Regions from separate parts of the Lentilactobacillus sp. TOM.63 genome, predicted to be linked through region 2. Evidence: riboswitches for the same ligand, from Rfam matches in the RefSeq annotation. Region 2 holds a riboswitch; each other region holds the start of a gene.
The links. Region 2 has a riboswitch for thiamine pyrophosphate ahead of QUF07_RS13005 (ECF transporter S component). Riboswitches for the same ligand answer to the same signal wherever they lie in the genome.
Positions count from the first base shown of each region.

Region 1 (5,405 bases), on a different contig from region 2:
CGATATGAATTATACTTACCCTAAGCTTGTGCGGACCGTGTTCCCCAATGCCATTGTGGTGATGGACAAGTTTCACATTATTAACGCCCTTAATCGGGCGTTTAACAAGACCAGAATTAAAGTGATGAAAAAATTTGCCCCGTCCGCTCGGGAATTTCACGCGCTCAAACGATACTGGAAGCTATTATTAGTCCCGGCTGAACAACTTGACTTTGAACAATTTAAAAGATGGACGAATTTCCCTTATTTAATGCCGGCCACTGATGTGGTCGATCAGCTATTATCCTTGGATTCAGAACTTAAACAAACCTATCAAGTCTTAAATAACGTGCGGACGGCTATTCAACATCAAGATTGGCATAATTACAATGCCACTTTTTGGCATCATACCGCGTATTCTGAGGAAATGAAGAACACACTTAAGACACTTGAAGCCCATCACGATGAAATTCATAATACCTTTACCACACCGTATTCAAATGGTCCTTTAGAAGGTTCTAATAATAAAATCAAAGCTATTAAACGAGCTAGCTTTGGCTATCGCAGTTTCTGGAGATTTAGAACGCGAGTACTATACGTTTTCAAGGTCAAAACAAAAAGAGCCCTAATCACAAAGTGATTAGAACTCGAATTTAGTTTCACCAACAACAGTTGACGAAGAGCCTAACTTTGGGGGTATAGGTCAAAACCTATCTGAAAGATAAAGAGGCACTAGAAATTGCTGTTGGACAGAAATTAGACAATGTCGATGAACACAAAATTGTCTATAACTCTGAAAATCCCCCAACGGATAGCAATGCAGCCTTAATAGCTAAGCAGTACTTTAAAATTACTGATAACCAATCCGGGGCTGAGCCGGTATATGTTGTCCAATTGACCGATGGAAATGAGACACATTACTATAAATATAATGGTGAAATATTCGACAAAACAGCAAACGTGGACGACGATGTTGCAGCTGCTATCAATGCTGATGCACTTGCAATTGACTATGCACCGGAGGAATTGATCGAATCCTTGAAAGAAGAAGTCGAAGATAACAAGGAAATCCCAGAAACGTGGGGGAATTACGAGGTGATGACTAGCGATGGAGAACCGAATTTCCTTAATAAGGCCCAGTACTTTCCATATATCATTGACGGCAAGACAGTTTACTTCCACCCAGACAATAGTGATGACTACGATGGTGGAATTGAAACCATTTTCGTCGATAATACCGGTAACCTCTGGAAGATCCATACTGATGACGAGTCACAGGACAAAACACTAGTCAAACTCAATGAAACCGAAACAACTGAATTCAACACAAATGTTCCTGATAAGTTCCGACAAACCACCTACCTAGAGAATTCTGAAGGTACACCTTCAAATGTTGAACTAACACCTGAACAGCAAGCAATTAAAGAGGCACTTGGAAAAGAGATTGGCGTAGATCAAACAAGATTTGTTCAAATAGGCGATGAATTATACATTGTAAAGAAGGATGGCACAAGTCTACCTGCCAACACCGCAGTCTATACACTCGTCAAGCCTCTCATAAAACCCAAAACCACAATTCCCGACCCCACCAAGAGTCTTCAGCAAGTTACGGAAGTGACAAACCCTGGAATCAATATCACATTAACAGATTACACTGTAACGGGTACAAGTGATGGAGATAATGGAGTTGGAAAAGATGGCTTAGCCGATAGGGAAGTCCGGGATGCCGGAATCAATAAAGACAAAAAATTAAAATTCTCTGATGGTGGATCAACCAAATCAGGGGTTGCAGCATACAATAAGAGCAATCCTAATGGATACCCTAAGATCGTTGCTTCTGAACTAAGTAATGGGTATCCAACGGTTGACGGGGAATCATTAGCATACCTATTCGATGGAAGCAGTACTACTGGTTCTAGTAACAATTACGTAACCAACCAGCCACTTAAGATGTTCATTAGTGATGGTCACGGCGGCTATTCATTCGATAGTAGTAAATACCATACCGTATTCGATGACAAAGCAGATGATCCGAACAATTTAGGGGATATGTTAGTTTATAACAAAGCTAATAAGGCGAATGATAACAGTGGTGGCCAATTCTTTCCCTTGGACAAAGACTTCAAATTCTTCAATGGAAACAATGCTCAAGGCTATAATCTAAAAGGCAAGAATGCCCCTAACCACTTCCTTGGGATGAAGATGGAGTTTTCTTATATGCACCCTGAAGGTGGTATGGTTGATGACAGTAATTCACTTACGGACAAAAAGATCCCAATGGTGTTCAATTTCAGTGGTGACGATGACTTTTGGTTATTCATCGATGGAAAACTTGTGCTTGATATTGGTGGAATCCATTCAAAACTAGATGGAGCAATTAATTTTAGTAATGGGGAAGTATCCGTAGGAAAAAGAAAGAAAGAACATTTGGATAATTTGTTAGGCCAAGGATGGGGCAATGCCGGCGATTCTCATGAGATCAAGATTTTCTACCTGGAAAGAGGGCACGGCCACTCTAATCTCAAAATGAGTTTCAACCTCCAAATTCCAGAAGACTATCATGCTGAGAAAACTAGCTATGGTGTACAAAAAATCCAAGGTGAAACTCAGTACGTCTATGGCGAACATGAAAACTATGCAAAAACCGAAAATTCTCTTTACACTTACGCAGAAAATGAGCGATTTGGCATTCGTACGATTGAAGATGAAATCACTCCTCCTGATCCCGGACCGGGTCCAGGCCCATCCACACCGGATCCAGATCCAACCCCTGATCCAGAGGTAACGCCACCAACTCCGGAAGCCCCAACACCAGAAACGCCAACTCCAGAAACCCCAACAACTCCTGAAGATGACATTGAGCTTCCACAAGCCTTGCCATCTGATGACAAGAAAGGTAACGACAAAAAGAAAACCAGTTCAAGCAACAAGACTGGCAAGGCTTCAACTAGCAAAAAGGACGGCGTGCTCTACCTCAAGAGTAACCCCGGTTCTGGTGCAAATGGTTCCGGCTCAACTGGCACTGGCCTTCAAGCATTGAACGCTAAGGGTGGCAGCACCTTCAAGTACAGTAGCAATGATGCTGTTAAACCAGCGTCCGCTTCTACTAATGCCACTCAAAAGGATCAAGAACTCAAGACAGCGTCCATGCTGCCACAAACTGGTGACACGCACACCGCAAACTGGTTAGCAGTCCTTGGATTGTCTATGTTAGGATTGCTTGGCTTGGCGAAATTCAGACGTCGTCGCAACTAAATGCTCGTACAAAAGGCTGAGACATGTGTTAATTTTCAATCAGTGATCATCATTTGGATTACCACTGATACTCAGATAAAAGCTGCGACAAACGACCGATTCGGGCCATTTAACAAGAAAAACCAGCTATTCCAGCCTCAGGAATAACTGGTTTTTTCTTGTTGGATTCTGGGTTCAAAATACTTATTATCCCAGTCTATGTGCTTAGTAATATTGCTTCATTGGTTTCACAAACTGCCAACCCGTCTGCTTATAGGCTTGATCCCAGAACCGCCACTCCATTTCACAGCTCTTGAGGAATTCTTCCTTAACAATGTCCAAACGGTGCTGGTCGTACTTCACGGCTTCTCGGTCGATCAAATCATACATTTGCTGGAGAATACTGTCCTCGCTATCGCCCATATCTGCGTAAAAATCAATCCACGGTTTGAAGACATTATCGTCAGTATTCTTCCCTTGCTTCACAAACCGGTTTGCGATTTCCAAATACGTCCATGGACACGGCGTCATGGCGGCCACAATATCGATCAGGTCGCCAGTTCGCGCTGCCCGATACATATGCTCATTGTACAAATAAGTGCCGGGTGCTTGGGGCTCGTGCTGCAAAGTTTCGTATTTCACCCCGGCAACGTTACAGAAATTGTGATGGGGGTGAATTTCACTATTTAGGATAAAATCAATTTGTTTGGCAAAGATCGCCATGTCCGCGCGAGTTTCCGACTTTTCAATGGCCGCCGCGTAGACCTTGATAAAGGCATTCAGGTAGTTATAATCCTGACCGACATAAAATGTCAGGGCCTCTTTAGGCAAATTACCATTGCCGATACCTTCGACAAATGGATGTTGGTAGATTGCCTGCAAAATTGGTTGACCAGCTGCCAGTAACTGTTGTGAAAATTTCATTGGATGAAACTCCTCTTGCAAAAATTTTCAAATAAACCGTTACCGGATTTGGTACCTGTCATTCTCAATTCTGTCACTTCCCTACGTTGGTATTAACCAAATCAGGTTCAAAGGGATTGGCACTGCGCCATCTCAGCATATAGCACCGTCTCATTTGAATACCCAAAGTGTACCACGGTTGCGGCGTTTGCAACAATCTGGTTATTCATGATACGCTGTTAACAACTATTTTGAGGGGTTGGGGAAATTTTTTACAGAGAGGTTCAGTGTTATGAAATTCGATTTAAAATATGCCCTAATCACGAACTATTTATTGTATGTCATTTTAATCTTATACCCGATTATCCAGTTATTCGGGATCAACGACCTGATCAACCTGGTCATTCTGATTGCCGCTACCACTATTATTGAAGTGATCATTAGCAAATCGTTTGGCCAACAATACTTCAAGCAGCATTCCGAATACGATCGAACAAATCGAACGTTCACGTTGGCCGCCAACTTCAGCCTAATCGTTGGGGCGATCATTTTGGCGGTTCTCGTTTCGTTTTCACTGCTTCAAAACGGCGAATTGTTCTTTCTAGTCTTCACGATCATGATGATTTTCGTGGAAGGGTTTAAAGCACCCGTTAGAAAGAAGGGAAACGCATGAGAGTGGCTTGGAAATACAGCCTTCTCCGCAACATCCCTGTCCTCATCATTTTTGGCATCCTAAATGTCCAAGAATGGGCCAACCAGACTTTTCCCGGTGTTGAGGGTCTCCAAACGCTAACCAATATATCTAGTATTTTGCTCTTAATTGCCATTATGATCTGGCCAATTCATTACTTCAGCTTCAAATATTGGTACCAAAAACATCTCAGTTATGACCCCGACCACCACCAAATCACCAAAATAGGTGCTGGCCTCACCGCAGTCGGCATTCTGGTTTCCTTTTACTTATTTTTCGGCATCGTTCCCCAAACCTACTGGCCGGGAACCATTGCGATTGTTATCACGTTTTTTGTGAAGGATGCCTTTACCACCACATCCTGAATAGAGAGGAGTAGCTTTAATGCCTTACAGCTATCTTGACGTCAAATTACCCAACCCCCAATCTGAAGGAAAACTGCAAGCCGCCCTATATCAAGTAACAGTTGGACTAGGCAGCCTGGTTGATGAAATCCAACCCGAAAAGCTCCAATTCAATCGACCCGGGTTCTTCATCGAAAATCTCCATTTAACGAAGGCAGAACACCAAACCCTAACGATCTTTTTTAACAACCACC
Region 1 covers NZ_JAUCAP010000001.1:88-5,492, forward strand. Annotated here, with positions in the region: partial or broken gene QUF07_RS00005 (ISL3 family transposase) at 1-619, shown strand, start outside; gene QUF07_RS00010 (fibro-slime domain-containing protein) at 874-3,234, shown strand; gene tenA (thiaminase II) at 3,439-4,137, opposite strand; TPP riboswitch at 4,199-4,313, opposite strand; gene QUF07_RS00020 (hypothetical protein) at 4,409-4,789, shown strand; gene QUF07_RS00025 (hypothetical protein) at 4,786-5,172, shown strand; gene QUF07_RS00030 (hypothetical protein) at 5,192-5,405, shown strand, end outside.
Region 1: another riboswitch for thiamine pyrophosphate. It lies ahead of tenA (thiaminase II); the one in region 2 lies ahead of QUF07_RS13005 (ECF transporter S component).

Region 2 (5,544 bases):
TACCAGTCTACATATCGTGAGTGTTACGAGTGCCGGTGACAATGAAGCAGCCAAAAAGCAGCTGGTTTCAAACGATGGCACTACCGAAATGGTCATGATCACCGTTCCCAGCAAGTACAAGGTTAGAGGTCAGACCAATGAAGTCCTCAACAAAATTAAGACACCCGGGATGCGAACCTACGTTACCGGTAGTGATGTCTTAAATGAAGACTTCTCGGCAACAACCGAAAAAGGACTTCAAAAGACCGAAATTATTGCCGCAATTTTTATTTTTATTGTCTTAATCATCGTCTTTAGGTCATTGCTCATCCCAATCATTTCACTATTGACCGTTGCGGTATCCTACCTGATTTCTCTCAGTATTGTCATGAACCTGGCACAGCGCTATGGCTTCCCAATTTCCAACTTTACCCAAGTCTTCTTAGTCGTGGTTCTCTTTGGAATTGGGACTGACTATAATATCCTGCTGTATGACAGGTTTAAAGAACAGATTAAACAAGGGCAAACGGCAGTCGCGGCTGCCAAAACTGCTCAACGCCATGCTGGTAGAACCATTCTCTATAGTGGTTCTTCAGTGTTAATCGGATTTACTGCCCTGGCTCTGGCAAAATTCTCATTCTATCGTTCTGGTGTCGGGGTTGCCGTCGGGGTTGCGGTCCTATTAATGGTTCTGCTCACCCTCAACATGTTCTTCATGGCAACCTTGGGTGAAAAGTTATTCTGGCCAAGTAAAAATCTGGCCGCCCATGACCGCAGCGTCGTTTGGCATTTTCTATCCAAATTTACAATTTCCCACACGTTTGTGATGGTCGGCATCTTAATCATCGCAGCTATCCCGCTATTATTCATGGGATCTCAAAAATTGAATTTCAATAATGCAGACGAATTGCCGAACAGCGTTCAATCCAAGGCAGGCTATAATCTCATTCAAGAACACTACCCTGCCGGAACCTCTGGACCATCTACGCTTTACATCGAAAATAAGAAACCACTCAATACCCAGCAGTATTTGGCCGAAATCGATCAATTAACCGGATACTTGAACTCGGAATCCGGCGTTAAATCTGTTACCTCAGTGACGAGACCAGGTGGAACTAAGATTGATCAACTTTATCTGAAGAGTCAGTTGAAAACTTTAACTGATGGTTTGGATCAAGCCAATTACGGAATCAAAAAGGTTCAAAAAGGATTGGACAGTGCCAACAAGAAACTTGCTAGTTCGGACACTTCTGCCAGCATCGCCCAGGTTGAGAAATTGGCTGATGGTGCCAGCAAGCTTCAATCAGGTGCCCAGCAGTTGAGTAACAGCCTATCAGCTTATACGTCTGGTGTTAACAGCTTGGCAAGCGGCTCTCAATCGCTTAGTCAAGGCGCTTCTTCATTATCTTCTGGTGTCGGTCAACTATCGTCCGGCAGTCAGACGCTCAACTCAGGCATCCAACAATTACAATCTAAGACCGCCCGTTTGAAGGCTCTTCGAAGTCGGGTTAGTCGTTTGGCCTCTGGTTCCAGTCGACTGTCATCGGGCATTAGCCGCCTGCATTCACAAGTCACGCCATTTTCAAGCGGTTTAAGCCAACTCCACAGTGGTGCAAGTCAACTTCAGCAGAACAGCTCATCACTCGTCTCTGGAGCTCAAAACATTGCCAGTGGCAGTTCAGAAGTCAATACTGGCGTTCAAACTCTGAGTTCAAAGATGAAAGCTCTCCAAACTCAAATGCAACAGCTCCAACAAGGCCTTTCTTCTGCCAATGCCGGCTTATCCAAAGTTAGCAGCGGTACCAATACTGTTAATGATTATCTAAAGGAAATGCAAAAGTCCTATCTGGGCAACACCTTCTATATGCCAAAGGCAAGTGTTAAGAGCCCATCCTTCACACCATCACTTGATGCCTTTATGTCCAAGGATCGTAAAATTACCCACATCACCTTTATTCTAAACAGTGATCCAAGCACCACTAAGTCCGCTAACCGGATTAAAACCATTACGCGCGATGTGAACGCCAAGTTGAAGGGTTCATCCTTAAACAAAGCCAAAGTTGCAATTGGTGGTCAAAGTTCTCAAACAGCTGACTTACAAAAGACCGCTAATGGGGACTTCCTGAGAACAGTTGTCATCATGCTGGTTGGAATTGGAATTGCGTTGATGTTTGTCACCCGCTCACTCGTTCAGGCATTGACGATTATCGGCACATTGATTGTGACCTACTTTGGTGCCTTGCAGATCACGCGCTGGTTATCTGGCTACCTTCTTTTCCAAAATATGCTTACCTGGAATACACCATTCTTTAGCTTCATCATGTTAGTTGCTTTAGGAGTGGATTACAGTATTTTCCTGATGATGCGTTATAGGGGTGATGCCAGCGCAATAACTGACGTCCGAATGCGGATTACGAATGCCGCAACTATCATCGGAACAGTGGTTATCTCAGCTGCCATCATTCTAGGCGGCACATTTGCCGCATTGATTCCTTCCAACGTGCTTACCCTGATTCAAGTCGCAATGACCGTTATCGTGGGACTGGTCATCTTAGTTATCACCTTGCCAATCATTATGAGTGCAATGGTTAAATGGACCTACCCATATGTCAACGACAAGATGTATAAAAAGTCGATTGAAGGTCAAGATAAAATGCGTCGTAGTAAGGATCCTGAAGCCAAAAAGGGAAATGATTAACCAAGCTGATGTTTAGCCTAACCCCGCTTAAGCGCGTATATATAGCAGGGCCAAGGTATTAGTCAGCAGCTTGTTTATAAATGTCATTTAGCTGACCATTGATATATTTATTGATCAATTTTGCGATAAATGGCTGATCTTCGCTATTTAAGGGCAAATCGCTTTTTATCCCAGTCTCGCGAGTTTAAATCATTATCTCAATGGCCGAGCAACTTTTTCTTGTTCTTGATCCAGTAACCATTGCTCATGGATCACGCACATATTCCAATATTGCAATTCGTATTCGCTACTGTATTGAAATGCCAGCCGCATTTTCTCGCGGCCCTTATCGTCCGTATTCTCTGCCAGATCATCAGTTAAATTGAGCATTTGCTGATTAACCGAGCCAAATTCTTCCGATGCACAAAAATCAATAAAATCTTTGTAGACTGGCTTAGTATTAAATCCTTTTTCAGCAATTTTACGAAACATCTCTGTATAGGTCCAATAACAGGGAACCAAGCTGGCCTCTCCAGCATCAATACCTTGCTGTTCAAATTGATAATTCATGTTAGTAATATAAGCATATGCCGTTGGCGCAACCGGCACCGAATCGATTTCTGTTTGTGTCAAGTTCAATTCATCATAAATTGGGCTGTGCTCGCTAATCTCGTTACAAACATCAACTAAGTGGGCTAACGAATCAGCGTGGGCTCGATTCGTCATTTTAGCCGCAATTTTTTGATGAAGGTCATAAAAAGCGACACAATATTTATTATCCTGAATAAAGTAATAACGAAATGCTTCTGGGGCCAAGGTACCATCTGTCAAACCCGTGATGAATGGACAATCAAAAATTTGTTGCCAAACTGAATTGTTTTCTTGTCGTAACTGCGTTGTAAATTTCATCCTTTTCCTCCGTTATTTGCTTAATTTACTGACATTGTTGAGTTGCAGCTTATCAAATACCCGATCAAAATTAAGGGTAATCAATTTCACCAAAACACCATCAAATACCAGGCTTGAAACCGTCGAAATCATAAACAGTGCAATAATCATCCCAGTCCCATAATGACTATATCCAGAAGTGAGGAAGCTGTAGCCAAAGCCTAGTAGGTTAGCGCCAAAAGCCCCCAACAAGCAGCTTGTCCACGAAAACTTCTGATAGCCATGCGGGAAAAAGCCAAGTTCATTGCCGACACCTTGCAAAAAGCCGACGACAACAGTCATAATGCCCCATTGAGCACCAAAGAACATTTCAACAACCGCAGCAAGTGTTTCGCCAATAATTCCGGCGCCGACCGTTGGAACAAAATAAAGACACAAAGGTGCAGAGATGTACCATAAACCAGAATACAAGCCATCGACAAATGGGCTTAACCCAGTTGGGGTCAGCGCAATTTTGGTCACATTGTACAAGGTGTCAACGCCGTAAAAATAAATTGCCCCACAGACAATCCCAATCAAAGTCACCGTAATAATCTGTCTAACGTCCCAGTGTGGTGATCGAATGTTCATCAAATATCCGCCTCGTTTCACTATTCTAAATTCTAACGTACCAACCAAACCGATTCTTCAGCTTACTTTATCTTTCCATTAAAAAAAGGACCTCCTCTACAAAAAGAGCGGTCCTTAGCCATGCAAAAATCGTCACAAATTGACTAATTGGTCTTCCTACGTCAGTACTAACTGATTCAGGTTCCATGGGTATTTCTCAGCCGGACTTATCCAGCACCCCAGACCACAGATTAAATTATTTGATCAAGGCCATTAAACACCCAACTAACACCGACTGTCAATCATTTTTTGAAATTCTTTTATTTGGAAGTCTTACCAATAAGCAACTCAATTTGACAATTTAGCCCGTTTAACGTTATAGTTTTTAAAGTTATCTAAGCTCAAATCTGATCACTGATTCTAATTACCCTTTCGAATTTTTCTGTTAGGAGCACTCACCTTGAAAAAACTCATTAAGCTCGCTTTAACCATTTTAGCCGGCGTCGCACTTGCCGCTACCAGTATCCAAGCGTCACCTATCTCAGCCCAAGCCGCAGATACTTACTACAAAGTTGGGAAGATCCATAACTACACCCCTTCAAGTTGGCGTGGGAACTGGTATTCATACGTTGATGGCAAAATGTGTGTCACCCATATCAATCAATACTCAGTTACCCAATCTTATAAAGGAAAGTCCCATACCCTCTTTAAAAGCACTTGGAAAGGTTATAAAAAATTAGCAGTCGCCAAAATCCAAGGCAGCAGTCGTTACACGTTTAACGCCTACGCTCAGCACGGTTATCAGAGCGACAGAGGCTGGGGAATCACTCATCGGACCATTAATGATCAACGGCTCACCGTACTGAGAGACTACTCGGCAATGGGTTCCTACGTTGACCTTTTCAGAGCGCCAGTTTACAAGTCGTATTCAAAATAAACGAGAGGAATTGACATGTCAGAAAACAAAGTTGTTAATGCATTATCATATTTGTCGATCGTCTTCGCCCCGTTCATCTTTCCATTCATTGTCTGGTTGATCAGTAAGGATAACCAAAACATGCATGAAACGGCAAAGCACGCCTTTTTATTGCATTTGATTCCAGTCGTATTATCAACACTCACATTTATGCTGGTGGGCATTATGGCAATTACGGTGGGCGATCAAACCCGATCTATCGCAATCCTATTCATTGTCCTGGTGGGGCTAGTCATCATTGTGGATATCGCAATGTTTATTTATAACTTGTATTTAGGAATTAAAATCTTAGTAAAATAATTCAGGTTGATGAAGATCTAAGGCATAGGTGCTCGCAAGCTGTTACCTATGATGCAAACAGCCCCAGTTAGAAGCTGACTTTTATCAGTTTTTGACCGGGGCTAATTTTAAAGGC
Region 2 covers NZ_JAUCAP010000109.1:639-6,182, forward strand. Annotated here, with positions in the region: gene QUF07_RS12995 (MMPL family transporter) at 1-2,677, shown strand, start outside; gene QUF07_RS13000 (TenA family protein) at 2,870-3,565, opposite strand; gene QUF07_RS13005 (ECF transporter S component) at 3,578-4,174, opposite strand; TPP riboswitch at 4,311-4,405, opposite strand; gene QUF07_RS13010 (hypothetical protein) at 4,614-5,090, shown strand; gene QUF07_RS13015 (magnetosome magnetite crystal formation protein family) at 5,106-5,429, shown strand.

Region 3 (9,701 bases), on a different contig from region 2:
CGGTGATGCTGCTTGTCAGTGTAAAAGTTGCTCCAAGAAATACGTAGGCGTAAATTCGAGTAAACAGGATCCAAGCAAAATGGATACCAGCGCTCCCGTAAAGCCATTGGGAAACAAATAATCCAAGGGCAGGGAATAACGGCCAGAAAATTAAGCCAATTAACGCTTTGAAGGTTACCCGATTAAAGAGAATGTAAATGAAGCTGACACCGATGAGGATCACATTGACAATCAACGACTGGGTAAACGAAATTTCTAGGGCAATTGCCATCACTAATAGTAACTTTAATCCAGGATTCATTTGATAACCTCCTGGTAAGTCAGATTTTGATCCGCAAAGTTTGCGTGATAGTCGATGAGGGTATCCAAACCGGACAGTTGGTGAGAAATAATAATTTGGGTCTGGTGAAATTCCTGCTTGGACCGGTTTAAGAAGCCGACAACGACCTCTAGCGAATGATAATCCAATCCTTTGAATGGTTCATCCATCAAGAGGACCGGCGGATTCATGATTAACATTTCGATGATCTGTAGCTTTTTCTTTTGGCCTTCACTTAATGAATAAACGACTTGGTCATCACGGCCGTCAATGCTGAGTTCTTTGAGCATCGTTTGAACATCATCGATTGAGTAGGCTTGATTTGTCCTGTTCTTAAGAGATAAATCAAGTTCCTCTTTAACGGTAATATTCAAAAATTGATTTTCGGCATCCTGAAATAGCAGCGTGACATTTTTAGCGTATGGCAACGGCCGAATTTTCTGGATGTTCTTGCCAGCAAAGTCGATTTCGCCATTATACGGCAACAATTTGGTCAGCGCGTTAAATAATGTCGACTTGCCAATTCCATTGGCGCCAGTGATCAAAGTGGTCTTTTCTTTACAGAACTTAAAGTCACCCAGCTTCAATAACAGTGAATGGTGCGGTTGGAGTTTAAAATCCTTGATATTAATGATTGACGGAGCGGCCTCAGTTGGGATCGCAACTTGCTTATTAATTGTCTGCGTGTTTTTAAAATTATCGAAGAAGTGTTGGGCAGATTGTGAATCTAACAAACTAATGTGATGCGTATCCGGATCGAGATAATAGAACTCGTCAATGACACCTTTGTAATCGTTAAGGTCATGGTCTGCGAGGATAATGGTTTTCCCGTGTTCCACTTGAAGCTGTTTGAGCTTTTTGATCAGATCCAATCGTGAATCTGGGTCGATGCTGGCAAACGGCTCATCCAAAACGATTACCGGTGGATCCATCGCAACGATGCAGGCTAATGCCACCCGCTGCTTTTCCCCACCGGACAAGGTATTGATAACCCTGGAGCGTAACTGTTTGATGCCACAAAAATCCAATGCGTGGTTGATAATCCCGTCTATCTTGGCAGGATCCACCAGCATATTTTCCAGCACAAAGGTCAGCTCATGGATGACAGTGTCCATGGCAAACTGTTGGTTGGGGTTTTGAAACATCATCGCAACCGAATGGCTGATTTCGTTGCTTGGAATTTGTTTGATATCCGTGTCACCGAACTTGATGCCTCCCAGAGCATCGTTGCCAATAAAATGCGGATACAATCCAGCAATAAAATACAGGAGTGTTGATTTCCCACTGCCGGATGGACCGGTCAGTAAAGAAAAATGGTTGTGTTTAAAAGTTACGTCCACGTCGTTCAATACCTTGACGGTGCTGCCGGGGTATTCATAAGTGAAGTGGTCAATCAAAACGTCAGTCATTATCAGAACTCCTAGCGGTTAAAGTGAAAATGCGTTACTACGATCCAAAAGACGAACAATCATCTTGGTTAAAACACCACCAAAAATGAAGGTTGAGATGTAACGAGTGACAAAGAGTGCCAACAATAGTGGAATGCCGAATTTGTTGTAGCCATTCTTAATCACGTCCCAGGCGAAGGTCACAACAACGGTGGTGAAAATTGAGGCGTTCAAGCCAACCCAGTCGTAACGCTTGTAGCCAGTGAAGGCGAATCCAAGTTCGGAACCAATTCCTTGAACCAAGCCAGAGATAAAGGCACCGGCACCCCATTGGCCACCAAGAAAGACTTCAACGGCAGCTCCGAGAAATTCACCAACAAAAGCAGATCCGAAAGTCCGAACCACAAAGCCAGTCAATGGGCCGGCCATACACCACAATCCCATTAAGAGATCATTGGCAAAGGGGGCAGCACCAATTGGTGTGAGTACAACGGTTAGCGCTGTATAGAGGAAACCAGCTCCCCAAAAAATAATTCCAGTAAAAATAGCAATCAAAGCAATTAGGATAATGTTACGAAGCGTCCATTTGCTTTGATGTTCCCGATTAGTAGCGGGTTGAGTCTTGTTATCCATGAATAATGCCTCCAATATGATATTTCACCCAATTATCTGGAGTGCCAAACGACTTGGTGTTGGCAAGAGGTGTCTGCTGGTAAGACCGGGCTCACTCGGTCACCGAAAAACCATCAGAGCATTCAAAAAAGCCAGCGCAAAACTTGAAGTTTTACCCTGGCTGCGAAATTCATCTATTGCAAATAATCCATTTGGATACAACGGAAGTATGCTCCCTTCGCTGGTACTGACCAGATCAGGTTCGATGGGTTTTTCTCAGCCTTTAGGCACCCCAGATAAGTTGTATGATTAAATTTAGTATACTAAATATAAAAGCAATTTACAAACTAATTCACGACATTGTAGAATGAATGTATGGAAACAACGAATGATCAAACTGAAATAACAGGAGGAATTGGCGTTGGTTAAAGTGATTGCAAGCGACATGGACGGCACGTTTTTAAATGATGAGGGCACCTTTGATAAGCAGGCGTTTCAAGCTCAACTTGATGAAATGAAAAAGCAGGGGTTGCACTTTGTTTCGGCAAGCAGTAATCAGTATCAACACCTGCTTGAATTGTTTAAAAACGTTTCTGGACCGATTTCGTATATTTGTAACAATGGGGCGTTGGTCGTTGATGAACGTGGCGTGATTGTGACCGAAGAGATTATTGACCATCTCGTTTTAAGAAAAGCACTCGAGTACCTCGAATCCGAATCACTTTATGCGGGCGCCGAGATTATTTTGGTTGGCAGAAACGGCACCTATTGTAACTTGCCGGCTGATTCAAAACGCTTTAAGGCTTCCCAGTATTTTTACGAAAACATGCAGTCGATGCGTGATTTGAAATTGGTGTTTGATTCAATTTACAAGCTTGATATCACTTGGGAAGCTGGTGGGGTCGTTAAACGCCAAGATGAGTTTAACCACAAATTTAGCGGCCAACTTGCGGCCACGTCTTCTGGCATGAATGGGCTGGACGTCATGGTCGACGGTATCAGCAAGCTTAGTGGTCTCCAGACCCTGTTGGCTGATTGGAACCTGTCGTTTGAGGACGTTGCCGCATTTGGTGATAACGGCAATGACTTTGAGATGATTGAGGCAGCTGGCGAGGGCTATGCAATGAAGAATGCCGCTGAAGACTTGTTATCCCGAGTTGATTTGGTGACGGATGAAACTAACGAAGAACAGGGCGTTCAAAAGCAGATTGCCAAATATTTAGGCTAGAAATTTGGCCGTGTTGGGATAATTGGCAATGAGTTGTGGCAGCGAGAAACTGAAAACTTGGTTGTCGTCATGATATTTGAAGAAATAAGTCTGATTGGTTGAATCTAAAATTGAAATGTAATGGGTATAATTAAAATTGGGATGGGCATTCATTGTCTGTTGATAAGGGATAGCAACCGCATTTAAGACATTAAACAAGCGGTTTCGAGCCACAAACTGATTTGGGGCCGGTGAATTCCCGAGCTTAACGACTGCCGCTTCAAGGAATCGCGAAGTTGGCGTGTTGGTGGCTGCGGGGATTTGCTGATTCAAGACAAGACGTCGGGATTGCTGGACTAAGCTTTCTTTATTTGAGGATCCGTTTAGCTCCTTGGCAAGCCGCCGCATGTGTTCGGGATAAGTTGGCGAATTGGTCAGGACACCGATGGAATCGGCAATGATTTCCATGCCATTTTGAGTTGGTTCAATAATTAATGTTTGCCCAGTTTGGTCGGTCAAAATCCAGTGAAACGAAAAAACTTCTTGGCCCGCAAGCCAATTTTTACCAATCAGGGCAACGTCTGAAAGCTCGTTTTTCACGGCTTCGATTGAATTATGTTCGCCGAGAACCCAAGGCAGGAAATCCTGTGGGGTGAGGTTCAACTTTTCTGGGACTTCATTAGCCAGATAGTGTGCTTTGAGCGGAAACATGAGCTCGGCGCAACTTAAGCCGGCAATGTTAACGCCATCGGCTATCAAAATATCGATGCGGCTTTCATGACGACCACCGCCGACGTATGGGTATTTAAGTGGTCGCTTGCCCGCGAGTGCAGTTTGGTAACTGGTTTGATTGATGAGAGTTGGATGCCACTTGGCCTCTATTGGGAAGTCCATGGTGCGGCCGAGAAGCGCATGATGATTATTTGATTGAATGGTTAAGCTGGTGCACATGTGAGGTCACCTCGATGAGTTTTCGAAATGGATGAATGGCATTTAAGAATGTTAGAATGGATTTAGTTCCAAGTTTAGAGTCGGACTGTTTCATCAAGTGATCGTTGGCGTATAAGCACCTACTGGAAAAATTCCAAAACCGGGAATTTCTTCCAAAGAAGACTTACACTCCGATTGTTAATCGCTTGTTTTCGCACTCTGATTGAAATGTGCTCAATCAAGCGGCGACTTGCATATAAGCACCTACTGAAAAAATTCCAAAACCGGGAATTCTCCCAGTAGGCGACTTATATTCCAGTCGCTAACCGCTTGTTTTCGCACTCTTAATTAGTGTAAACTAAACTCAATAACAAGTAAAAAGGGGAATCAGTTATGAAATCCGCCTGGAATTTGATTGGTATGGGGCTTTGGCTCATCTTGATTTTTTATTTGGTTTGGATGATCCACGATATGCGGGCCCGCCGGTTGAAATTAATAGTGACAACTAAAAAAAGCTTCACTTGGCAAAACTTTAGCATCTCCTGTGGTGAGATTGTCGTCTTTTTGTTGGCTGTTTGGGGGATGTCGTACGCGACATTTTTCCAAGACGTTGCCAAAATGGATCAAAGCCGGGTGACGACCAGTTACGAGTACAAGCCATTGATCATCCAATACAAGAACGACCAATCGGACTACGTGCAAGTGCAAAATGGTTCCGGTCGAAATCCTGTTCAAAACTATACATACTACGTGGAAGGCGGTAAATATCAAGTTAACAGCTTAAACGCGACGGTGGTCTATGGCAAGAGCAACCTGAACCTGCAATCTGAAACCTACAAGTGGAACAAGGAGTGGTTGAACCATCTGGACGATCGATATCAACATGCTTGGGTCGCAACCGTCACAGCCACTTATAAGAAAAACTGGTTTAACGGAATCGGCCTGCATGCTGGCCGTCAAGCCAACCGATTTAGTTTGATCCGAATTCCGGATCGGTCATTCATGGAAGTTCAGAGTACAAAGACAAACGGGTAGCATTGGCGCTTTTTTCCAATAAGAAGCTCGGAATACTCAACTGTTGGGTTCGATCAAATTAATGACAATTAAAAGCCATGACAACTACCTGCTGCCGTGGCTTTCTTTTACATTTATTCAAACAAGTTGCGATTTTCCCACAAATTTAGTTCATATCCACCTTATCTGCCGTTTTGAGGCCCAGGACACTTGCCGCAATCTTATCAGCTGTCTGGAGGTTGATATCGTTAACTCCCGGACGGGGGCTGGCGTTTGTGGCAAACCTCAATCCTTCTAAGGGGACACCCCAAATATACACGTTGGGCTGTTTGGCACCGCCCTTATTAATCAGCTGATCGGAGTCAGGCTGAACATCAACTGCTGCCAGACCGACATCCTGGTCGTTGACTTTGAGAGTTTTAGTGCGCGCCAATTGATTGTCAACCAAGCTTTCCAATAAAGGATTGGCTGTAATCGTTAAGTCGGGTTTTGGTACTCTGGCTTCAAGGACTGCGGTGGATTTGTACACATCGGTGTTCCGTTTCGGTGAAGCTGTGACGTACCAGCCATTCTGTGTTTTTAATTCCATCCCTGGAGCTAAAATTGTGACCAGGCCACTGCGGATCAGAGCGGATAATTGTTCACTCCGCAAAACGGGGGCACCAACTGATAAGAAACTGATGACTGAACCAAATTCATCTAAGAATTTGTTCACGTAATCTTCGTTTGAGAATCGATTCTCCGCGATAATCTTTCTGAAAACTGGCCGGAAATCGCGCAATAGCTCAAGTGCCGAGGACGTTGGGCCAGTTTTAGATCCCGCTTCAGCATCTGGAATGACTCGGCTGAGCCAGTTGATTAACACAGATTGGTAATCTTCAGTGCCAATTACTTGGACATCTTTAAATGGATTAACAATGTAGTCCCAATCAAAGATATCTTCTTCTTGAAAACCGAACGCGGCCAGCACAGCCGGTCGATTGTCAGAGTTGATGAACCGGTCTTTGAAATCAGTGGCACTCTTGTATGGGAACTTGTCGCGAATGAGCAAACTGTAATAAACCAGGTCGAGGTCGAGCTTTAACAATCGCATGAATTCCGCAAAGGGCAGTTTGCCATCAACGGAAACTTGATCCATGTTCGCTGCCGTTAAAAAGACCGGCTGAGCTTGTTCACCGTAACCTTTTTCGCTGATTGCCTTTGGATAATAAGGGATCCCTCGACGAGAGCCCGCGATGATTCGAGGTTCTCTGCCAGTTGGCTGGTAGGATAAGCTGCCATCGTCGTTTTTCATATAGGTCCCACCACGGCCAAGCGTCAATTCAGACACGTAGTCGTAAAAACTTAACCCAAGCCCGCGGATGATAACTGGTTCACCGGCAGGGATGTCGTTGAGGTTAGCATCACCTGGGTGGGTTGGGGAGATGTAGGTTAATTTATTTTGTTGGGCATAGGTTGCCAACTGCTGCTCCTCGTCGTTGAGGTAGTTGTCTTGTTGGCCCAGGCTCATGACCACTTTATCAAAAGCATATTGGTGATCATCCGTCTTCAATGTGATACGCTGATTGGCATTGTATTGCAAATCCACAACTTCCGCTTTTTCAACGGTGACGGTTGATTCAATTGGGCACTGATTCATTAGTTCGCTGAAGAACCACCTGATGTAGGCGCCATATAAAACTCGGGGCGCATAATCTCGGCCGTCTAGATTACTAGCGGCTGTCTTGACTTCGCTTGGGTAGCCATTAGCAGTTAAGTAGTCCTGCGCCTCAGAACTGGCAGCCCACTCAAAAAGCGATGGGCCATCATAGACTTTGCTGGTCATATTAACCGAAGCGTCTGTGAAGAGGGTGATTTGGTCGGCAGGGGTGTTCATGATTAAGCCGTCCCACTGATCTTTGCGCCAAACCCGACCGCCGATTCCATACGGATCAAAAATTGTGATCGTTAGGTTTTCTGGCTGGTTATCGTTATATTTAAATTGATTTAGTAGTTGGGACGTTAAGATTACCCCACGTGGTCCCGCACCAATGATTCCAACGTTCATATTCCTTACTCCTAGTTTCTATATATTAGTAATCCTTCGGGTCAACTTCTAACGGACCAAATTTATCTGCATCCGTATCCCGAAAGTCCCACCATTCATTTTCGTAGCCGTTAAAGCCTGCAGCTGTCATTGCATCATTTAAAATGTCATAGTTCTTTTGGGCAGCTGGGGTCCATGAATCGTACTCGCTGCGTTTTGCCAAGCCAGTAAAATCATCGAATGGGGTTGGCATCTCCAGGTTGTGACCGTCCATGTCAGTCAAAGTGAGGTCAAAGGTGATGCCCTTTTGATGACTAAAATTTGGATCAGGTTTTGCGACCCAAATTGGGTCTGGATAAACTTCGAATAGCTTGCGTTGGGCGTAAGTTGGTCGATAAGCGTCCCAAATTCGGAGGCGGTAACCTTGCTTTTTGAGGGCGTTACTAGCTGACCCCAACTTGGTCACTGTATCAATCCGTGAAATTGCCTGATCAAAGTCATACACCACTTGATGGGTGAAGTTGTCCGTGGTTGCGTACTTCAAATCAACAATAATATCCGGGTCAACATCGTGCACGTTAACGTATCCTTGATCCTTTTTGCCTGCCATGATGGCACCTCCTGGTATGTTCAGCGCTAAACAAGTTACTCCTATAATAAGTTAATATTTATTCATTATCAAATGTGTTGCCCTTATAAATGCCAATGTCATCAATCAATAATTTGCCAACGTATGGTTGGGCGTTTGGCTTAACCATCCCTGCTTTGGCGTAGGCGATTGTTGAGGTCGAATCTGCTTTGATGGCTGTGCCCATTGCTTTGCCGGTATCGCCGTTTAAGCCCGAGGGGATGTCGATGGCGTGGATCTTTGCCGTTGAAGCGTTGGCCTTGTCAATCACCGTCGCAAAGTCACCCCCAACATTGCGAGAAAGACCGCTGCCGAATAACGCATCGACCAAGGTCGTGTATTTGTTGAAATCGGCGTCCATAAAAGTTTTGGGGATTTGATAATAGTCACAAATTTTTTGTTGGCTGACGTGATCTTCGCTGGCATGATCGGGATTGCCAACTGTGAGGATTGATACATCATAACCGTGGGTACAGAGCAAGCGGGCCACGACCAAACCGTCGCCACCGTTATTGCCTGTCCCGGCAAGGATCAAGACCTTATTTAAATCGAGATCCGAGTTGTTGCGCATATCATCATATATTTTAAGTCCGGCTCGTTCCATGAGGACCATGGAAGGGATGCCGATTTGATTAATGGTTTTATCGTCTAATTGTCGTGATTCTTCAACTGAAATTGTTTGTACCATGAATAAATGCCTCCTAAATGTAAAAGTGAGCGGATCAAAGCGGTTAGAGATCGGAGTGTAAGTCTCCTCGAACGGAAATTCCGGTTTTGGGAATTTTTGTTCGAGGTGCTTACATGCAGATCTCTGCTTTGAGGAGCTGTCCTAAAATAAGTGAGCGGATCAAAGCGGTTAGAGATCGGAGTGTAAGTGTCCTCGGAAAGAAATTTCCGGTTTTGAAATTTTTCTCTGAGGTCCTTACAAGTAGCTTTCTGCTTTGAGGAGCTGTCCTAAAATAAGTGAGCTAAGTAAAGCGGTTAGAAGTCGGAGTGTAAGTCGCCGCCGAGGAAAATTCCCGATTCTGGAATTTCTCTCGGTGGTACTTACATGCAGACTTCTGCTTTACGCAGCTGTCCTAGAATCAAAACATTATTCATGTATATATTCATCTAAATGGGATGGAAATGCAAGCAATAAACCGTTGCGCAAAATAATGTTACTATATAAAGTGCGTGAGTAAATGGATGACGATCATCCAAATTTCAAATGAGGTGAGACAATGTCACTGGATTATCCAGAAAATATGCGTGAATTCGAAGATAAATTTGCAATCGAAAAAGCCCGTCACCCGGAAACAACCAGGGAAGGGCTGATGAAACAAGTGATTGAGGATGCATTCCAAGGTTACTTGGATGAAGCCGAGGAAGGGCATTACGATACTGGCAAGTTAGTCGGTAAAGAGATCGAAGTTTACGGATTGAAGAAGGAGTTACTCAAAAAGATCAAGCCAATCGGTGATTCCTTTGAAGCCGATTTTCAAAAAGACGGCAATCAATTAATGTGGTACTTGGAAGACCAAGCTGATCGCGTTGCCCGCGAATTTTCTTAGCATTGATGGTTGTATTAATATTCA
Region 3 covers NZ_JAUCAP010000022.1:6,963-16,663, reverse strand. Annotated here, with positions in the region: gene QUF07_RS06050 (energy-coupling factor transporter transmembrane component T family protein) at 1-301, opposite strand, end outside; gene QUF07_RS06045 (ATP-binding cassette domain-containing protein) at 298-1,728, opposite strand; gene QUF07_RS06040 (ECF transporter S component) at 1,747-2,340, opposite strand; TPP riboswitch at 2,535-2,624, opposite strand; gene QUF07_RS06035 (HAD family hydrolase) at 2,741-3,547, shown strand; gene QUF07_RS06030 (linear amide C-N hydrolase) at 3,539-4,477, opposite strand; gene QUF07_RS06025 (LVIS_2131 family protein) at 4,850-5,491, shown strand; gene QUF07_RS06020 (FAD/NAD(P)-binding protein) at 5,637-7,517, opposite strand; gene QUF07_RS06015 (M15 family metallopeptidase) at 7,543-8,106, opposite strand; gene QUF07_RS06010 (NAD(P)H-hydrate epimerase) at 8,165-8,812, opposite strand; gene QUF07_RS06005 (hypothetical protein) at 9,348-9,677, shown strand.
Region 3: another riboswitch for thiamine pyrophosphate. It lies ahead of QUF07_RS06040 (ECF transporter S component); the one in region 2 lies ahead of QUF07_RS13005 (ECF transporter S component).